DNA from 3 places in the Actinoplanes sp. NPDC051346 genome. Region 2 is predicted to be linked to each of the others. Evidence: riboswitches for the same ligand, from Rfam matches in the RefSeq annotation. Region 2 holds a riboswitch; each other region holds the start of a gene.
What was found. Region 2 has a riboswitch for cyclic di-AMP ahead of AB0M36_RS15895 (NlpC/P60 family protein). Riboswitches for the same ligand answer to the same signal wherever they lie in the genome.
Positions count from the first base shown of each region.

Region 1 (6,059 bases), on a different contig from region 2:
GCGCGCCGACGGTGTCCGCACCTTCCTCGCCTCGCGGGGCATCACCCTGCCCGAGGGACTGCCGGCCGACGGTCCTGACGAAGAGACCGTCAACGGCATCGGAAACCGCAAGAACCTGCTTGTCTTGCAGAAAATCTCTGAAGGGGCTGTGCAGGTCTACCCCGGTTCGGTGGATTACCTGCGCGCCGCCGAGCAAGCGGGACTGCGCCGGGCCGTCGTGTCGGCGAGCGCCAACTGCAAGGACGTGCTGGAGGCAGCCAAGATCGACGGCTTCCTCGAGGTACGGGTGGACGGCGTCACCGCACGTGCGGAAAACTTGCCCGGTAAGCCCGCGCCGGACACGTTCCTGCACGGAGCGAAGCTGCTCGGTGTCCCGCCGGAGAATTGTGCGGTCTTCGAGGACGCCCTTGCCGGCGTCGCGGCCGGCAGGGCCGGCGGGTTCGGCATCGTGATCGGTGTGGATCGCGTGGGCCAGGCCGACGCGTTGCGCGCGAACGGCGCCGACATCGTCGTGCAGGACCTCGCCGAGCTCCTCCTCACCCGGTAACCCCCCATCTGACTTCTTCTTCTCAGTTGCGAGAGGCACCACCGTGATCCGTGAACGGGCTTACCCCGTAGACCCCTGGCACATCCGGGAAACCCGGCTGGACCTGGAACTCATGGCCCAGTCCGAGTCGGTCTTCGCCCTGGCCAACGGCCACATCGGCATCCGCGGCAACCTGGACGAGGGCGAGCCCCACGGCCTGCCCGGTACCTACCTGAACTCGTTCTTCGAGCTGCGGCCCCTGCCGTACGCCGAAGCGGGGTACGGCTTCCCCGAGTCGGGTCAGACGATGGTCAACGTCACCAACGCCAAGCTCATGCGCCTGCTCGTCGACGATGAGCCGTTCGACGTGCGCTACGGCGAGCTGCGCTCCCACGAGCGCACCCTCGACCTGCGCGCCGGCACCCTCGAACGCATCGTCGAATGGGTGTCCCCGTCCGGGCAGGCGATCCGGGTACGCACCCTGCGCATGGTGTCCTTCACCCAGCGCGCCGTCGTCGCCTTCCTCTACGAGGTCGAGCCGATCGACTCCACGGCCCGGCTCATCCTGCAGTCCGAGCTGGTGGCCAACGAGCAGCTTCCGCCGACCAGCAAGGACCCGCGCGTCGCGGCCGTGCTGGACCACCCGCTGCAGGCCGAGGAGATGCTCGAGCAGCGCACCGGTGGCCTGCTGGTGCACCGTACGAAGGCCAGCGACCTGCGCATGGCCGCGGCGATGGAGCACCTCGTCGAGGCGCCCGGCAAGCACGCCGTCACCACCGAGGGCCACCCCGACTGGCTGCGGACCACCGTCGCCTGCAAGCTCGAGCCGGGGCAGAAGCTGCGGGTCGTGAAGCTGGCCGCGTACGGCTGGTCCAGCAACCGCTCCCTGCCCGCCGTGCGGGACCAGGTGGGCGCCGCCCTCGCCAGCGCTCGGCTGGACGGCTGGGAGGGTCTGATCGAGGCCCAGCGGGAATTCCTCGACGAGTTCTGGGACCACTCCGACGTGCGCGTCGAGGGCGACCCCGAGGTGCAGCAGGCGGTGCGCTTCGGGCTCTTCCACACGTTGCAGGCCGGTGCCCGGGCCGAGAAGCGGCCGATCGGCTCCAAGGGCCTCTCCGGCCCGGGCTACGACGGTCACACCTTCTGGGACGCCGAGACGTTCGTGCTTCCGGCGCTGACCTACACCCAGCCGTCGGCGGCCGCGGACGTCCTGCGCTGGCGGCACTCGACGCTCGACCTCGCCAAGGAGCGGGCGCAGACGCTGGGCCTGCAGGGCGCGGCGTTCCCGTGGCGCACCATCCGCGGGCAGGAATGCTCGGCGTACTGGCCGGCCGGCACCGCCGGATTCCACATCGGCGCCGACATCGCCGACGCGGTCCGTCGCTATGTCTCGGCCACGGCCGACTGCGACTTCGAGCGGGAGGTCGGCCTCGAACTGCTCGTCGAGACCGCCCGGCTGTGGCGCTCGCTGGGTCACCACGACCGGCACGGCCGCTTCCACATCGACGGGGTGACCGGTCCCGACGAGTACACCGCGGTGGTCGACGACAACGTCTACACCAACCTGATGGCACAGCAGAACCTCATGGCGGCGGCGGACGCGGTCAACCGCCACCCCGACCTGGCCCGCAAGCTGGGGGTGGACGACGAGGAGTCGGCGTCGTGGCGGGACGCGGCGGCCGCGGTGCACATCCCGTACGACCGGGAGCTGGGGGTGCACCAGCAGTCGGAGGGGTTCACCCGGCTGCAGGAGTGGGACTTCGAGAACACTCCGCCGGAGGCGTACCCGCTGCTGTTGAACTACCCGTACTTCGACCTTTACCGCAAGCAGGTCGTCAAGCAGGCCGACCTCGTGATGGCGATGTACGTGCGCGGCGACGCCTTCACCCCGGAGGAGAAGGCCCGCAACTTCGCCTACTACGAGGCCCGGACCGTACGGGACTCGTCGCTGTCGGCGTGCATCCAGGCCGTCATGGCCGCCGAGGTGGGCCACCTGGAGCTGGCCCACGACTACCTCGGCGAGGCCGCCCTGATGGACCTGCACGACCTGCACCAGAACGCCCGGGACGGCGTGCACGTGGCGTCGCTGGCGGGCTCCTGGATCGCGCTGGTCGCGGGCCTGGGCGGCATGCGGGACTACAACGGCCGGCTCTCCTTCTCGCCGCGGCTGCCGAGCCGGATCAACAGCCTGGAGTTCTCCCTGTTGTGGCGGGGGCTGCGGGTGCGGGTCGAGGTGACGCCGGACGAGGTGACCTATTCGCTGCGCAACGGCGGCGGCTCCGCCCGGCTCGAGCTGCTGCACCACGGCAAGGAGGTGACGGTGACGCAGGTCAAGCCGGTGGTTCTGGCTATCCCGCCCGCGCCGCCGACCGGTCCGGCCCCGACCCAGCCTGCGGGCCGGGCGCCGGTGCGCCGGGCCAGCCACCAGTAGGAGCCCAGCAGAGAGCCCCCGCCTCCTCATCGATCAAGGGGAGCGGGGGCTCTTCGCGCGCGTGGTGCCTGGCTACAGCATGGATATGTGCACGTGGTCCGTGTGGTCGCTGGCGCCGGAATACGAGCTCCAGCCGGTCGCCGGGAACCAGATCATCTTGTTCCAGATGACGTACAGGATTCCGAGCCGGTCGGCGTTGCGGACCGCGAAGGCCATGAGGTTGTTGCCGTACTCGCGGGTGTCCTGGTTGTGCCAGGGCGAGAATCCGCTCTTCTGCAGCGACCAGTCGCAGGCGCGACCCTTGGGATGCTCGAACGGCCCGCCGGGGCGGAAACAGCCCACAAAGCGGGTGAAGCCGGCCTTCCTGACTTCCTTGTACATGTGCATCGTGCGGGCGGTGATGCAGCCGCCCGTCGTCTCGTCGTCGACGTTGCACGACTCCGAGCTGAACTCGCCGTCGCGGTTGCGGGGCGCGGGCGCGGCCACCTTCGACTTGAGATTCACGAAGCCACCCGTCACCGTCTTGCCGCCGACGAGTTGGAGCGCCTTCTCGGCGGACTCCTTGTTCTTCTCCATCGCTTCGAGGTTCTGCTTCTGCGACTTGATCTCTTGGTCCAGGCGAGCCTTGGAGGTGGCTACCCGGTCGATCGCGGCCTCGAGCTCGCTCAGCTTGCCGTCGTTGACGGAGTTGATCTCCTCGAGCGAGACGGCCTTCTCGAGGAAGCCGTCCGGCGACCGCACGTTGAGCAGGAAGCCCATGGTGGTCAGGCCGCCCGTGCGGTACTGCTGGGCCGCCACGGCACCCACCTGGGGCAGCAGGGCGTCGCGCTGAGCCTCCGCGTTCCTCACCTGCACGGCCAGGTTGGCCTGTGCCTTGGTGGACTTGGCGACGGCGGCCTTCGCCGCCAGATAGCGCCGACCCGTGCTGTCGAGCACGTCGTTGAGCATTGGGTTGTTCTCGCCGTCGTCGGGGGTCGACGAGTTTCCGCCACCGGGCGCCGCGGTCGCGGGGGCGCCGGGAGAGACGATCATGGTGATCGCGATCAGCGGTGCCAGGGCGAGGACCAGCCACCGGCCGGGTCTTGCCGTCATGCAGTTTCCTTCCGTGTTGCCGCCTACCGGGTTAGCTGACGGGTTCGGGACGGAAGCGATCCCTACCGCTGGTTCAGCGGATTCACCCCATTTTCCAGGTGGTTCCCCGGTTCGTCTTTCGGCGATTGAGCGGTGGTCCGCCGGCACCTTGGGGGCGGTGCCTTCTTGGCGGTGACCGGCGGAAAGCTTACCTGACTTCGGGCCTTGCATCAGCTGTCTAGAGGGGGAGAAAACTGTTACTGGACAACGACTTTGCGTTACTTTTCGATGAGTTGACGCAGGTCGTGGTCGGTGGCGGCGCATCAATGTGAGTCGTTCCACTCTCCCGGTGGAATAACTGTTTGTGTGCACTCGAATGCGCAGAGTGCGACACCTGTCGATGACGCGATTCCCTGGGTAGTCTTCGTCACGGTTCCATCACGGAACCGCCGCTCAATCGCCGAAAGGCGAGCCGGGGACCCAACCGGTAATGGGGTGAATCCGCTGAGTCAGCGGTAGGGATTGCTTCCGTCCCGAACCCGTCAGCTAACCCGGTCGGCGGCCGACGGAAGGAACGCACGTGAGGCTCGACCCTCTCCGCCGACGATTAGCGACCGTGCTCGCGGTCCTCGTCGCCACCTCGGGGCTGGCGCTCGCCGCTCCGGCAGCGGCCATGGCCGCACCCCGCCCGCTCGCCGCGCCGGGAGATTCCGGCGATGACGGGGAAGGTGGTTCGAAGTCGCTCGTCGAGCAGCTCGAGGCCGCCTCGAAGGGCTTCGTCGAGGCCAGGGAGGCGCTCGACCGCTCGAAGAAGCGCCAGCAGCAGATGACCGCGAAGCTCAAGGCGCTCGACGCCGAGCTCGGTCCCAAGCAGGGCGCCCTCGACGACATCGTCCGGCAGTCCTACCGCACGGGCCGGCTCGGTCCGATGAGCGCCCTGATCACGGCCGACTCCGCGCAGGGCCTGCTGGACCGTGCCGCGACGCTGGAGACCGTCGCGGTGAAGCAGGATCACGCGATCAAGGAGCTGAAGGACGCCCGGGCGAAGCAGGCGCAGGCGAAGCTCGCCATCGACGCCGAGGTCCGCGACCAGCAGCGCCAGGTCACCATCATGGCCAAGCGCAAGGCGCAGGCGGAAAAGGCGCTGAAGACGGCGAACGCCGCGGCCGGCGGTCCGAGCAGCGGCGCCTCCGGCGGCGGCAACAGCTCGCAGGCGGCGGCCGCCCGGCGCAACTCGGACGGTTCGCTGCCCGACGAGTCGTGCAGCGGGAACGACCCGACGACCAGCGGCTGCATCACGCCCCGCACCCTGCACGCCATGCAGGAGGCCCAGGCGGACGGCTTCACCCGCTTCGTCTCGTGCTTCCGCCCGCAGGGCAGCGGCGAGCACCCACTGGGCCGGGCCTGCGACTTCGCGTCCGACAAGACCGGCTTCGGCGGCGTCGCGACCGGCAGCAGCAGGGACTACGGCGACCGCCTGGCGAACTACTTCATCGACAACGAGGGCCGGCTGGGCGTGCTCTACGTCATCTGGTTCAAACGGATCTGGTTGCCGAGCAGCGGGTGGCAGCCGTACCTACGCGGCAACGGCGATCCGTCCAGCGACCACACGAACCACGTGCACCTGTCGATGCGATGAGGTCCGGGGCCTACGTCATTTCTTGACGTAGGCCTCGTACTGCTTGAGCACCTCGTCGGTCGGGCCGTCGGCGCGGATCAGCCCGGACTCGAGCCAGATGCTGCGCTCGCAGGTGTCCCGGATCGACTGCTCGCTGTGGCTGACCAGGAAGACTGTGCCGGCCTCGGCGCGCAGGTCGCGGACCCGCTGCTCGCTGCGCTTGCGGAACTTCGCGTCGCCGGTGGCCAACGCCTCGTCGATGAGCAGCACGTCGTGCTTCTTCGCCGCCGCGATCGAGAAGCGCAGCCGGGCGGCCATGCCGGAGGAGTACGTCCGCATCGGCAGCGAGCTGAAGTCGCCCCGCTCGTTGATGCCGGAGAAGTCGATGATCTCCTTCACCTGGGACTTGACCT
Region 1 covers NZ_JBFBAJ010000011.1:104,870-110,928, reverse strand. Annotated here, with positions in the region: gene AB0M36_RS25985 (beta-phosphoglucomutase family hydrolase) at 1-547, shown strand, start outside; gene AB0M36_RS25980 (glycoside hydrolase family 65 protein) at 591-2,957, shown strand; gene AB0M36_RS25975 (hypothetical protein) at 3,030-4,049, opposite strand; cyclic di-AMP (ydaO/yuaA leader) riboswitch at 4,054-4,191, opposite strand; cyclic di-AMP (ydaO/yuaA leader) riboswitch at 4,469-4,605, shown strand; gene AB0M36_RS25970 (hypothetical protein) at 4,645-5,667, shown strand; gene AB0M36_RS25965 (ABC transporter ATP-binding protein) at 5,683-6,059, opposite strand, start outside.
Region 1: it holds a riboswitch for cyclic di-AMP, as region 2 does, so the genes downstream of both, AB0M36_RS25975 (hypothetical protein) here and AB0M36_RS15895 (NlpC/P60 family protein) in region 2, are expected to answer to the same signal.

Region 2 (6,059 bases):
GCGAAGGGTAGGCGTCGGTGGACGCACCCTGCGCCAGGCGCGGCTCCGAATGCCTTCCCTGGGAGCTCTCTTCAGTAAGTATCCACTCGACTCTCAGGTGACGCTCAGGCATTCGTGTCACTTTCGACCCAGCAGCCGGAATCAGCGCAGTGCAGCACTTGTTACGTAGGTGCCAGCACCGCAATGCACGAACTGCGGACGTTACGGGGAGGGCTGATGGACGCAGGAATTGCCCGTAACAGGGTTAGTGAAGGCAATGAGGGGACCGTGGGCAACGTGGAGAAGAACACCGTGATGCGGACGGACGAAGTCGCCGAGGAGCGCGACCTCGTTGGCGTCTACCTGCACGAGATCTCCCGGACGCCGCTTCTGGACGCCGCCAGGGAGGTCGACCTCTCCAAGGCAATCGAGGCCGGCCTCTATGCCGAGCACCTGCTCGAGAGCGGTGACGTCCGTCGCGGCGTGAGCCGGGAGGAGCTGGAACGTCTGGTCGTCGAGGGCGGACGGGCCAAGGACCTGTTCATCCGGGCCAACCTGCGCCTGGTCGTCTCGATCGCACGCCGGTACGTGCGCTCGGGCATGCCGATGCTCGACCTGATCCAAGAGGGCAACACCGGCCTGGTCCGCGCCGTGGAGAAGTTCGACTACGAGCGCGGCTACAAGTTCTCGACGTACGCGACGTGGTGGATCCGCCAGGCGATCAGCCGGGCGATCGCACAGCAGGAGCGCACCGTGCGCCTGCCCGTGCACCTCGTCGAGGACGTCAACCGGATGCGCAACGTCACCCGCCAGCTCGTCCGCGAGCTCGGCGCCGACCCGGAACCCGCGCAGGTCGCCGCGGCGCTGGGCGTCACGGTGGAGCGCGTCACCGAGCTGACCCGCTGGGCCCAGGACACCGTGTCCCTGGACACCCCGGTGGGCGACGACGGCGACACGAACCTCGGCGACCTCGTCGCCGACAGCGACGCGCCGTCGCCGGAGGAGATCGTGCTCACGGCGCTCGAGCGTCAGCGCATCGAGGGCCTGCTCAACCACCTCGACGACCGGTCGGCGGGCATCATGCGCGCCCGCTACGGCCTCGAGGACGGGCGGGAGCACTCGCTGACCGAGGTGGCGTCGCGCTTCTCGCTGTCGCGGGAGCGCATCCGCCAGCTCGAGATCCAGGCTCTGGGCCGGCTGCGTGAGCTGGCCCGCGCCGAGGGTCTGCAGGCCGCCTGACCCGTAGTCCCACCTCCCCGCAACGTCGAAGGCCGGTGTCCCGCAAGGGACGCCGGCCTTCTGGTTGCCTCGCTTTGCCTCGCTCCTTGCCTCGTTGCCATTCTGGTTGCCTGGGCAAGCGGAAGGCCGGTGCCCCGAGGGGGACACCGGCCTTCGTGCGTGGTGCGGTTACGGCGTGGTCAGTTCACTCGGCCGTACCCGTAGGGCGGCATGATGTCGATCGACACCTTGCTGATCGGCTCGCCGGGCACTGACGCGTGGATGATCTGCCCGCCGCCGACATAGATGCCCACGTGGGCGAGGCCGCGGTAGAACACCAGGTCGCCGGGTTCGAGCTGAGATCGGCTGACCCGACTCGTCTCACTGAACTGCGCCGCGGCGTTGTGGGAGAGCGATTTGCCCGCCGCGCGCCAGGCGGCCGACGTCAGGCCCGAACAGTCGTAAGCGCCCGGACCGCCGGCACCGTACGAGTACGGCTTGCCGATCTGGTTGTACGCGAACGTGACCGCCACCCCGGCCTTACCGGAAATATCGGGGATGTCGCCGGTGTACGCCGAGCCGTTCTCGGTCGCCTTGCCGTACGCCGCGGTGCGCATGGCGTACAGCTCCTTGAGGTCGCCCTCGATCTTCTTCTTGCGGGAGCCGAGCTCCTTGACCTCGGCCGCCTGCTTTGCCTGGGTGGCCTTCAGCGCGGACTGACGCTCCGAGTAGTTCTGCGTGGTGGCCGTGAACGTGTCGATGTCCCGCTGGCGGTCGCGCGACAACTGCTCGAGAAAGGACATCCGTTCGATGAGGTTCTCGCCGCCCTCGAACATGATGTTCATGGTGCCGACCTGGCCGGTCTTGTACGCCGAAGAAGCGATCACCTGCATCTGCGAGCCGGCGACCTGCAGGGCCGCCTTCGCGGGAGCGAGTGACGCGGCGAGCTTCTTCTCCTCGGCCTGTGTCTTCTTCAGGCTGATGCGCATCTTGTTGTAGGACTCGACGACGTCCTCGAGTTGGTGGGATGCCTTCTCGATCTTCTTCGTGAGTTCAGTGGTGGAGGGTGCCGCGTGCGCGGCCGGGGCGACGGTGCTGGAGAGCACGATCGCCAGGGCGGCGACCACCAGGGTGCGTAGCCTCGTGCGGGCGTGTGGCAACGGTACTGGCCTTTCTTCCGCTGTGCCGCCTACCGGGTTAGCTGACGGATTCGGGCGGGAAGAAGGCCCTACCGCGCGGAACGCGGATTCACCCCAGGTGCTACTTCGGTGGTTCCCCGGATCGTCGAGACGGTCGCGGCGCCCCAGGGGGATGGGGTCACCGTCTCCGCCGTCGAGACTCGGCGGCGTCGCCCGGCGCCACGTGAGGGTGTGGCTGCGGACCGGACCAACCGCACCAACTTATCGGCGATCTCGATTAACACAAGAGCCGGAAGAGTGACCTGCACCGATTATCGCAATTATCGGAATGATCCTGATAACAGGCTGCTATGCGCGCGATTCGCAGCGTTACTTTCTATTTCTCCGCCATCGCGGCCGGGGCCGCCACCGGCTGGACGGCCCACTTGTGCGAGACGACGTGCTCGGCCCAGAAGGACAGCAGCGGCACCGTGCCCGAGAGCATCACGAGCAGCATCCGGCCCTGCGACCAGCCGACGCGGCGGCTCAGATCGAAGGTGGCCACCAGATAGACCATGAAAAGGAAGCCGTGGACCGGGCTGACGGTCGCGACCACGGTGTCGTTGTCACCGAGGTACTTCAGCGGCATGCCCACCAGCATGAGCACAACGAGGACCACGCCGACGATCCAGGCGATGATCCGGTAGCGGGTGAGGGCTCCCTGCACGATCCACGTCCTTACTTGATGCTGTTCCGCTTACTTGATGCTGTTCCTGCGTCCGGGATAGTCGCCCGGCCGGGCCCCGGGGTGGGCGTTGAGCCAGGCGAGATAGTCGTTGTAGGCGTCGAGCTCCGGATCCTCGGGCGAGGGCGCCTGCCGGTTCACGGAAGCACGCACCGGACGCCGCACCGTGACGGGCTCGTCCGACGCCGGATCGGTCGTGCCGGCGCCGGCCTCCGAGCTCGGGGTGCCCGCGTCCGTGGCGTCCGGCTGGAGGGTGGCCGGTTCCTCGGCCGGGTGTTCCGGCGTCTGTCGGGCGGCCTTGAGCTCCTGCTGCGCCTCGCGGAACCATAGAAAGCCGACGAAGAACGCGAACACCGGCCACTCGAAGGTGTAGCCCCAGCTGAGGCTGTTGCCGCCGGTAGCGCGGCTGTACTGCCACCAGCCCAGGCCCAGGAAACCGACGATGAGTACGAGGGCGACCACGTGACGTGCGATCCACGCCAGGGTCCACAGCGCTCTCATGCGTCGAGGGTACCGGCAGGCCCGAGCCCGCCAGAGTCGCCGCTGCCCGTGGCCCGGGTGGGTGGCCGCGTGGCGGGGTTTGACCGCACGTGGCACGGGCAAACCGTTGCGGCAAGCACCGGAGAAAGGGAGAGATCATGAGCGACTCCGAGGTCGGCGACCGCGTCGGCACCGAGCAGGGCATCGACCCTGCGGGCCTCGCCGACGACGATTTGATCCGCGAGCTCTCCAGCCTGCACCGGACGCGGCTCGCGACGCTGCGGCACGGTCCCGACGCGGCGCTCGCGAACCACCTGCGGCGTACGGCGGAGTTGGAGACCGAATACCTGGCCCGTCACCCCGGGCGCGAGGTCGATCCGCACCGGCTCACGCAGGACTTCTGAGAGGAACCGCATGTCTCCCTCGGTACGCGCCCGGCTCGACCGGTTGCGCCGGCAGTACGCCCCCCACGAGCACCGGCCCCTCGACGGCTACGCGGCCATGATGGGCGCGTTCGGCGTGCTCGCCGGCAGCCTGGGCATCGCCGCGAAGATCACCGGGCGTACGGCGCCGGAGCGGCCAGCCATCGCCGACGTGGTGCTCATCTCGATCGCCACTCACAAGTTGAGCCGGCTGATCGCCAAGGACGCGATCACCAGCCCGCTGCGGGCGCCCTTCACCCGCTACGACGAGCCGGGTGGCGACGGCGAGGTCAACGAGGAGGTACGCCACCAGGGCAGCAGCGTGCGCCACTCGATCGGCGAACTGGTCAGCTGCCCCTTCTGCCTCGCCGTCTGGGTGGCTACCGGGTTGACCAGCGGGCTGGTGTTCGCACCGCGACTGACCCGGCTGGCGGCCACCGTCTTCACGGCGACGGCGGTCTCGGACTTCCTCCAGCTGGCGTACTCCGTCGCCAAGGAGGCGGCAGACGGCGGGCCCGAGCTCAACGGTGACCCCGAGCTAAACGGTGACGAGGAGCGGCCGGGACAGCAAGCGAGCGTTCGCGTGATCGCGTCGGCCTGACCCGCCGACGGGCCGTCACGGCGGGCCGTCGTTCTCCATCCCCGACCAGCCGCGGGGGCTCTCCTGTTCGCCATCGTCGCGTCCCTCGACGATGGCGGGCTCCACGGCGGTGGTGTCGTGCTCCCCGGCGAAGTCGCCCTCCTTGTCGGGGGTGCCGTCGTCGTCCCCGAGGGCGGGCAGGCGTTCGTTCTGCTGCGTCATGGCGCTCCCTAGACGTCGAGATCGTCGCTCACGGCACCGACTACCCGGCGTGAGGGCGGGCAAACGAGCGGCGCGGCGCGTCGGCACCGGGCAAATCCTGTGGTCCAGGTCACAAAAGCTCTTGGAATGGCGGGGTACTGCCGACAGTTGAGACCAGATGCCGGTGTGCCCAGTGTCCCCGGGCCTCACCCTTTGCCTTCGCGGAATACCGTTCGGCTGGAGCCGCGTTGAGCCTTTCGCCGCGAGGCGACCTGCACACCGGCATCTTGCGTCGCCCCCGGCACAGCCGGGGGCGGCGTTGTTTCCGGGCCCGACCGAGGATCGCCCGTGAGGGTTTTCGATGCCGCCGATCGCGGGTACCGAACGCGTATGAGTGATGATCGGGTGCAGCGGCGAGCGGTCGACCTGCTGCCGGAGGAGCGGGCCGCCGGAAGTGTCGACCCGCGGGCGCAGGCCGAGGCGATTCTCGCCGAGTCGGACGAGCGCGAGGAAACCCCCGGCGCCGCGCCGAGCACATTTCTGGAACATCGAGCGTCGGGTCAGACGGTTACGCCCACGGATGGCACCCGTTAGTGGACACCACTTTCGTGTTCATGGATCAGCATGGCAATATCGGGCAAATGTCTGCCCCGGAACGGAGCACAGAGCGGCGGTCGGCGTCGCGTCGCGGCACGCCAGCGGCCGCCGCGTCCACGCCTGACCCCAACCGGCTCGACATCCGAGGGCTGTCCCGGCGCACCGCCGAGTCGACGGTCTCCATCCCCGCGCTCCCGGCCGCCACCAGCACCCCACCTACGCCCGACAGCGCCCGACCCGGCACCGACCGAACCCACCCCGGAACGGGTGACGCCCGGCCCGGTGCGGACGCGACCGGACCTGGCGCGGGTGACGCTCGGCCCGGCGTCGACGCGACCCGACCCGGCACGGGTGACGCCCGGCCTGGTGCGGAGGCGGTCCGACCTGGTGTTGCTCGGCCTGGCGCTGACGCGGCTCGACCCGGGACGAGTGCGGCCCGACCCGGCACGGGTGCGGCCCGACCCGGCACGGGTGCGGCCCGACCCGGCACGGGTGCGGCCCGACCCGGCACGGGTGTCGTCCGGCCCGGCGTGGGTGCTGCCCGGCCTGGCGCGGGCGGCGCCGGGGCGCGGCCGGCTCCGGATGAGGTGCCGGGCAGAGACGCCGCCCAGCGGCGGCGTCGGCAGCGCAACGGGCGCCGGGGTGGCGACAACGCGCGCCGGCCCATCCGAGGGGCCCAGCGGGGCCGCCAGGCCCAGCAGAGCCGCCAGGCCCCACGG
Region 2 covers NZ_JBFBAJ010000005.1:396,565-402,623, forward strand. Annotated here, with positions in the region: gene AB0M36_RS15890 (sigma-70 family RNA polymerase sigma factor) at 217-1,218, shown strand; gene AB0M36_RS15895 (NlpC/P60 family protein) at 1,398-2,324, opposite strand; cyclic di-AMP (ydaO/yuaA leader) riboswitch at 2,369-2,508, opposite strand; gene AB0M36_RS15900 (DUF3817 domain-containing protein) at 2,713-3,042, opposite strand; gene AB0M36_RS15905 (hypothetical protein) at 3,073-3,561, opposite strand; gene AB0M36_RS15910 (DUF6158 family protein) at 3,699-3,944, shown strand; gene AB0M36_RS15915 (DUF1360 domain-containing protein) at 3,955-4,563, shown strand; gene AB0M36_RS15920 (hypothetical protein) at 4,579-4,764, opposite strand; gene AB0M36_RS15925 (hypothetical protein) at 5,134-5,337, shown strand; gene AB0M36_RS15930 (ANTAR domain-containing protein) at 5,385-6,059, shown strand, end outside.

Region 3 (6,059 bases), on a different contig from region 2:
GCGCTGTTGCCCGCCGTGGACGCGGGCTTTTCCGCGGGCTTGGCGGCCGGGTCCTGGGCGGTCACGGCCTTCGGCCCGCTGCCCGGCTTCGGCACGCCGAACACCTTGCCGTCCGGCAGCCGGATGTAGGCCGGCGAATCGGCCTTGACCAGGCCGAGCCGCCGCGCGGCCACGTCCAGGCTGCCCGGCATGTTGTTGGCCGCGATCTCGTTCTCCAGCGCCTGCTGGCGCGCGTTCAGATCGGCCTGCTGCTTCTCCAGCGTGTCGAGCTTGAACGAGTTCTCCGCCGTCTTGGTGTTGATCAGCAAGACGCCCAGCACACCGGCCACGACGACCGCCACCACCAGCGCGATGAACGGCGCCCGCGGCGCGTTGATCGGTGCCGGCGGCGCGACCCGCAGGCGCGGCGGCGCGGCCGTGTCCCGCTGCTGCTCGGCGTCGAGCTTCAGCGCGGTGGTCCCCTCGATCGGGAACTGACGCGCCCCCCGCGTCGCTCCCAACGTGTCGGCCGGCGTGCGCCGGCCCTTGTCCACTCGCTCCGCGGTCCGGCCCCCCGACCGCGGCGCAGTGGTCATGCGCTCGCTCAATGTCCCTCCCCCTCCTGGCGTTCCCCCGGGCGTCGCCGCCCTCGTCCCCCGTGCACGGACATCCGGGGCCGTTCGCGGGCGGCCCCGTGTCCCTGGTCCTTGTCGTCGATCCGCTCCGCGGCGCGGAGCTTGACCGACGCGGCGCGCGGATTCTCCGCAACCTCCGCCTCCGTGGGCGGTTCCGAGCCGCGCGTCAGCAGCCGCAGGCTCGGTCCCGTCCCGGGCAGCTCGACCGGCAGGTCGATCGGCCCGGTGCTGCGCGCCCTCTCGGCCAGGGCGCGCTTGACGATCCGGTCCTCCAACGACTGATACGACATGACTACAAGGCGCCCCTTCGGGGCCAAGTGGTCCAGCGCGGATGGCACCGCCGACTCGAGCGCGGTGAGCTCCGCATTTACCTCAATACGTAGTGCTTGAAACGTTCTTTTCGCGGGATTTCCACCCGTCCGCCGCGCGGCGGCCGGGATGGCGTCCCGCACCAGCTCGGCGAGCCGGGCGGACGAGACGATCCGCGCCTTGGCCCGCTCCCGCACGATCGCCGAGACGATGCGCGGCGCGAACTTCTCCTCGCCGTACACCCGCAGGATCCGGACGAGCTCGCCCGGCTCGTAGCCGTTGACGACCTCCTCCGCGGTAGCGCCCCGCGACTGGTCCATCCGCATGTCGAGCGGCGCGTCCTTGGCATACGCGAAGCCGCGGTCCGCCTCGTCGAGCTGCAACGAGGACACGCCCAGGTCGAAAAGCCCACTGTGGAAAACCGGGCGCCCGAGGTCCGCGAGGACCTCCGGGAGCTCGTCGTAGACGGCGTGGACCAGATGGACGCGATCGGCGAAGCGCTGGAGTCGGTGCCGGGAGTGCGCGAGCGCCTCCTGGTCCCGATCGAGTCCGATGAGGACCGCGTCCGGATACCGCTCCAGCACGGCCTCGGCGTGCCCGCCCAGGCCCAGCGTGAAGTCGACGTGCACCGCACCCGGACGGTCGAGCGCGGGGGCGAGCAGCTCGAGGCAGCGCTCGAGCAGCACCGGCACGTGCGTGCCGCGCGGCTCCCCCATGTCGACCCCCATCGTCCTGCTCTTTCCCGCGTGCCACGCGACCTTGCCCGAGCCGCGTCCGATCGTCTTCCGTACCGCCAGATCCCCATCCGCTCGTGCCCGTTGCCATCGGGCGCGCCCCACCGGACACACGCCTGGCACCGGGGAAGAGGCGCCAGGAGCGGGAGCGGCTGGAGATCTCGCAGTACGGCGGCAGCGACGTCCGGACCGCATCGGCGGCCGACAGGTAGCCACGCCTACAGGCCGCCGGGCAGCACCCCCTCTTCGATGTCGGCGAAGTCGTCCTCGCTCGCCGAGAGGTACTGCTCCCAGGACTGTCTGTCCCAGATCTCCACTCGCGTACTCGCACCGATCACCACGAGTTCACGGTCGAGAGCCGCGTATTCCCGCAGGTGCGCCGGGATGGTTACCCGGCCCTGCTTGTCGGGGATCTCGTCGTGCGCACTGGCGAAGAACACCCGGCTGTATGCCCGGGCGGCCTTGTTGGTGACCGGTTGGTCGCGCAGCTGCCCCGCGATCCGCTGGAATTCCGGCATCGGGAACACGTACAGGCAACGTTCCTGCCCCTTGGTGATCACGACACCTCCCGCCAGCTCGTCCCGGAACTTCGCCGGAAGAATCAGCCGACCCTTGTCGTCCAGGCGCGGGGTGTGTGTGCCGAGGAACATCGGCCAAACCCCCCTGCCCTGTGGCGCCGCTTATGGAATGTCTGGTGCGGTCCGCCGGTTCGCTCGGGCCGGCAGGTCCGCTCCGGCCTGCCACTGCGCTCCACTCTACTCCACTTCCCTCCACTCGCAACCGGAATCGGCCCGTCTGCGAACCGGATTCGCGGATGAATGCGCACGTCAGACGCGGTGGAGCCGGGGTGGAGGGTTTGCCGCCTCCGATCATGGTCCACTTTCCGACAAGCCGCCCAGTCGGGCACGAAACTCCACCGAAAAAGGACGTTCCGCACGCGCGAAACGCCCTTGGGGAGAGAAGTGGAGGAATCGTGGGGAGCGAAGTGGAGGAAATGAGCGACCGCGCGAAGCGACAACGACAGTGGGGCGCGACCCGAACCGGGTCACGCCCCACTGAACTGTCGTACTGCTTTACCTTTACCGCATCGCGTCAGGCGGCGAGGCGCCGAACGACGTAGTTGTTGCTCCAGATCTTGTGCTTGCCGACCGTCATGCCCGGACGCGGCGAGTCGTACATGTAGCCACCGCCCGCGTAGATGGCGGCGTGGTAACCGTGCGAGCCGTTACGGAAGATGATCAGGTCACCGACCTGCTTGTTGCTCTTGCTGACCTTCTTGCCGTATTTCTGCTGCCCGTTCGCGCTGTGCGGCAGCTTCTTGCCGACTGCCTTCTTGTAGACGTACTTCGTGTAGCCCGAGCAGTCGAAGCGGTTGGGCCCGGATGCGCCGTAGCTGTAGCGGGCGCCCCGGTGCTTCTTGGCCTCGGCGAGGATCTTCGCGCCACCGGACCTGACAGTGATCTTGACGGCCGAGGAGGTGTTGGGCGCGACCCCGCTCTGGCCCTCGTAAGACGTGCGGAACCACATCGTCTTGCCAGGCTTGGTGGTGAACGTGACCATTCCCGAGGAATTCTTCCGTCGGTCCCAGGTCTTCCACTTGCCGTTGACCTTCGACTGGAGACGTACCCAGCCGCGGACCAGCTTCTTGCCGGTCCTGGGGTCGATCAGCTTCGTGGTCACGCGGACCTTCGAGCCCCAGTTGACCGTCCGCTTGCTGTACGAGGCGGTGATACGGGGCTTGACGGGCTTCGCCGAGACCGCCGTGACGACGGGAGCGGCGGCGGCGACTGCCGGTGTGGCGACCAATTGGCCGGCGCAGAGGCAGAGACCCAGGGACAGTGCGACGGTTCCGGTGCCGGTGGACATGCGGCGGCCCCGGCTCGAACTGCGTTCGTGCACGGTAGATGATTCCCTCCGGCACGCCTGCGAGGTTAGCTGTCGGGTTCGGGCGGGAAGGTGTGCCCGGCCGCCGGATGGCGACTTCACCCCAAGGTCCGCCGGGTCTCGCGACCCGGTGCGGACCGGATATGGGTCCCCCGTCCCTGCCCCCGTATGCCTGTGTGGTTGTGCGCGTACTCGTGGTCGTACCGCCTGGATCGGGGCAGGGCTCGGCGTGATCCGTGCGGTGCGAGCGGTGGGCGGTCGCTCACCGGCACACCCTGCCTACCGGATTTCTCGATCCACCGCATGCCCCCGCATCGTCACTCTTCGTATTTGGCACAGTGGACAGTGTCCGGTTTGAGACCGGGCTGTGACATATGCCGCCACAATGCGTGTGTGCCTGATTACAGTCAGGTGAAAGTTACGGGTGAAACAGAACACATAAAAGGCGAAGGCACGTCTGATCATGGATGGGAGCAATGTCGGGCGAATGCCCCCGCAAACCTTCTCACCGGCCCAAACACCACTCTGGACGACCAAAGCCGATCAACCGTTCGGCCGATCGGCCGCCGGACGGACGGTGTCGCACTCGCGGCCACTCGACGTAGTGTCCGTTTCCGGTACCCTCGTCGCCGTGACGGACGGGAAATTGCCCTTGCGGGCCAAGCTTGCGACCTCCGTGTCGCGCACGGCCGCGGCCCTCTCACGGGCCGCGGGACGAGGCGACGGCTCGGTGATCGGGGGCTGGATCGGCCTCAAGATCGACCCTGACCTGCTGCGGAACCTCGCCGCCGGCCGGGCGATCGCGCTCGTGTCGGGCACCAACGGCAAGACCACCACGACCCGCTTCGCCGCCGCGGCGCTCGGCGTCCTGGGACCGGTCGCCACCAACTCGTTCGGCGCCAACATGCCCACCGGGCACACCTCCGCGCTGGCCAAGGCCGGGTCGACCCCGTTCGCCGTCCTCGAGGTCGACGAGCATTACCTCGCCCAGGTGATCAACGAGACCAACCCGCGCGTGGTCGCCCTGCTCAACCTCTCCCGCGACCAGCTCGACCGGGCCAAGGAGGTGGCGATGATGGCGCAGATGTGGCGCACCGCCCTCGCCGCCCACCCGGACGTGCACGTGGTCGCCAACGCCGACGACCCGATGGTGGTCTGGTCGGCGGTCAACACCGCGCACGTCACCTGGTTCAGCGCCGGTCAGCGGTGGACGGACGACTCGTGGGTCTGCCCCGAGTGCGGCGGCTCCATCCAGCGCGCGAACGGCGACTGGTGGTGCACCGGCTGCCCCCTGCGCCGGCCCCAGGCGCAGTGGACGGTCGAGGACGAGGGTGTGCTCGACCCCAGGGGCGACTGGCACCTGGTCAAGCTCCAGCTGCCGGGCCAGGTCAACCTCGGCAACGCGGCCACCGCGCTGGCCCTCGCCGCGGAATTCGGCGTACGCCCCATCGAGGCCGTCCCCCGGCTCGCGAGCGTGGCGTCGGTCGCCGGCCGCTACGCCCAGGTGGAACGCGACGGGCGCACCATCCGCCTGCTGCTGGCGAAGAACCCGGCCAGCTGGCTCGAGGCCTTCGACATGGCCGAGCTGGCCCCCACACTGCTCTCCATCAACGCCCGCGACCCCGACGGCTTCGACACCTCCTGGCTCTACGACGTCGACTTCTCGCCGCTGCGCGGACGGCCCGTCCTGATCACCGGCGACCGCGCCTACGACCTCGCGGTCCGGCTGGAAGTGAACGATGTGGCCTTCCGGCACGTTAAATCCTTCGACGAGGCACTCCGGGCCACTCCGCCGGGCCGCCTCGAAGTGATCGCCAACTACACGGCGTTCCAAGACATCCGAGCGGAGCTGGACCGTGTCAACTGAGCCTTCCCGCGGCGGAAAACCGAGGACAAATCGTGACTGAGAGCGTGCTACGCATCGTCTGGATCTATCCGGACCTGCTGTCGACCTACGGCGACCGGGGCAACATGCTGATCCTGGCCCGTCGGGCCCAGCTGCGCGGCATCCCGGTCGAGACCTACCAGGTCCGCTCCGACCAGCCGATGCCCACCACCGCCGACATCTATCTGATCGGCGGCGGCGAGGACGGCCCGCAGGCGCTGGCCGCCCAGCGGCTCATCGCCGACGGCGGCCTGCACCGCGCGGTGGCCCAGGGCGCGGCCGTGCTGGCAGTCTGCGCCGGCTACCAGCTCTTCGGCACCTCGTTCTCCGCCAAGGGCGCCACCTGCGCCGGGCTCGGCCTGCTGGACCTCAGCTCCGACCGGGGCGAGACCCGGGCGGTCGGCGAGGTGCGCGGCGACATCGACCCGCGGCTGGGCCTGCCCCCGCTGACCGGCTTCGAGAACCACGGCGGGCGCACCCACCTCGGCCCCGGCGTCACACCGCTGGCCCGGGTCACCGCCGGCATCGGCAACGACGGTCAGACCGAGGGCGCGTGGCACGGCAAGATCCTCGGCACGTACGCGCACGGCCCGGCGCTCGCCCGCAACCCAGCTATAGCCGATCTGCTACTGC
Region 3 covers NZ_JBFBAJ010000008.1:275,490-281,548, reverse strand. Annotated here, with positions in the region: partial or broken gene AB0M36_RS21740 (hypothetical protein) at 69-575, opposite strand; gene rsmH (16S rRNA (cytosine(1402)-N(4))-methyltransferase RsmH) at 584-1,651, opposite strand; gene mraZ (division/cell wall cluster transcriptional repressor MraZ) at 1,876-2,307, opposite strand; gene AB0M36_RS21725 (C40 family peptidase) at 2,750-3,556, opposite strand; cyclic di-AMP (ydaO/yuaA leader) riboswitch at 3,563-3,738, opposite strand; gene AB0M36_RS21720 (MurT ligase domain-containing protein) at 4,188-5,408, shown strand; gene AB0M36_RS21715 (glutamine amidotransferase) at 5,438-6,059, shown strand, end outside.
Region 3: it holds a riboswitch for cyclic di-AMP, as region 2 does, so the genes downstream of both, AB0M36_RS21725 (C40 family peptidase) here and AB0M36_RS15895 (NlpC/P60 family protein) in region 2, are expected to answer to the same signal.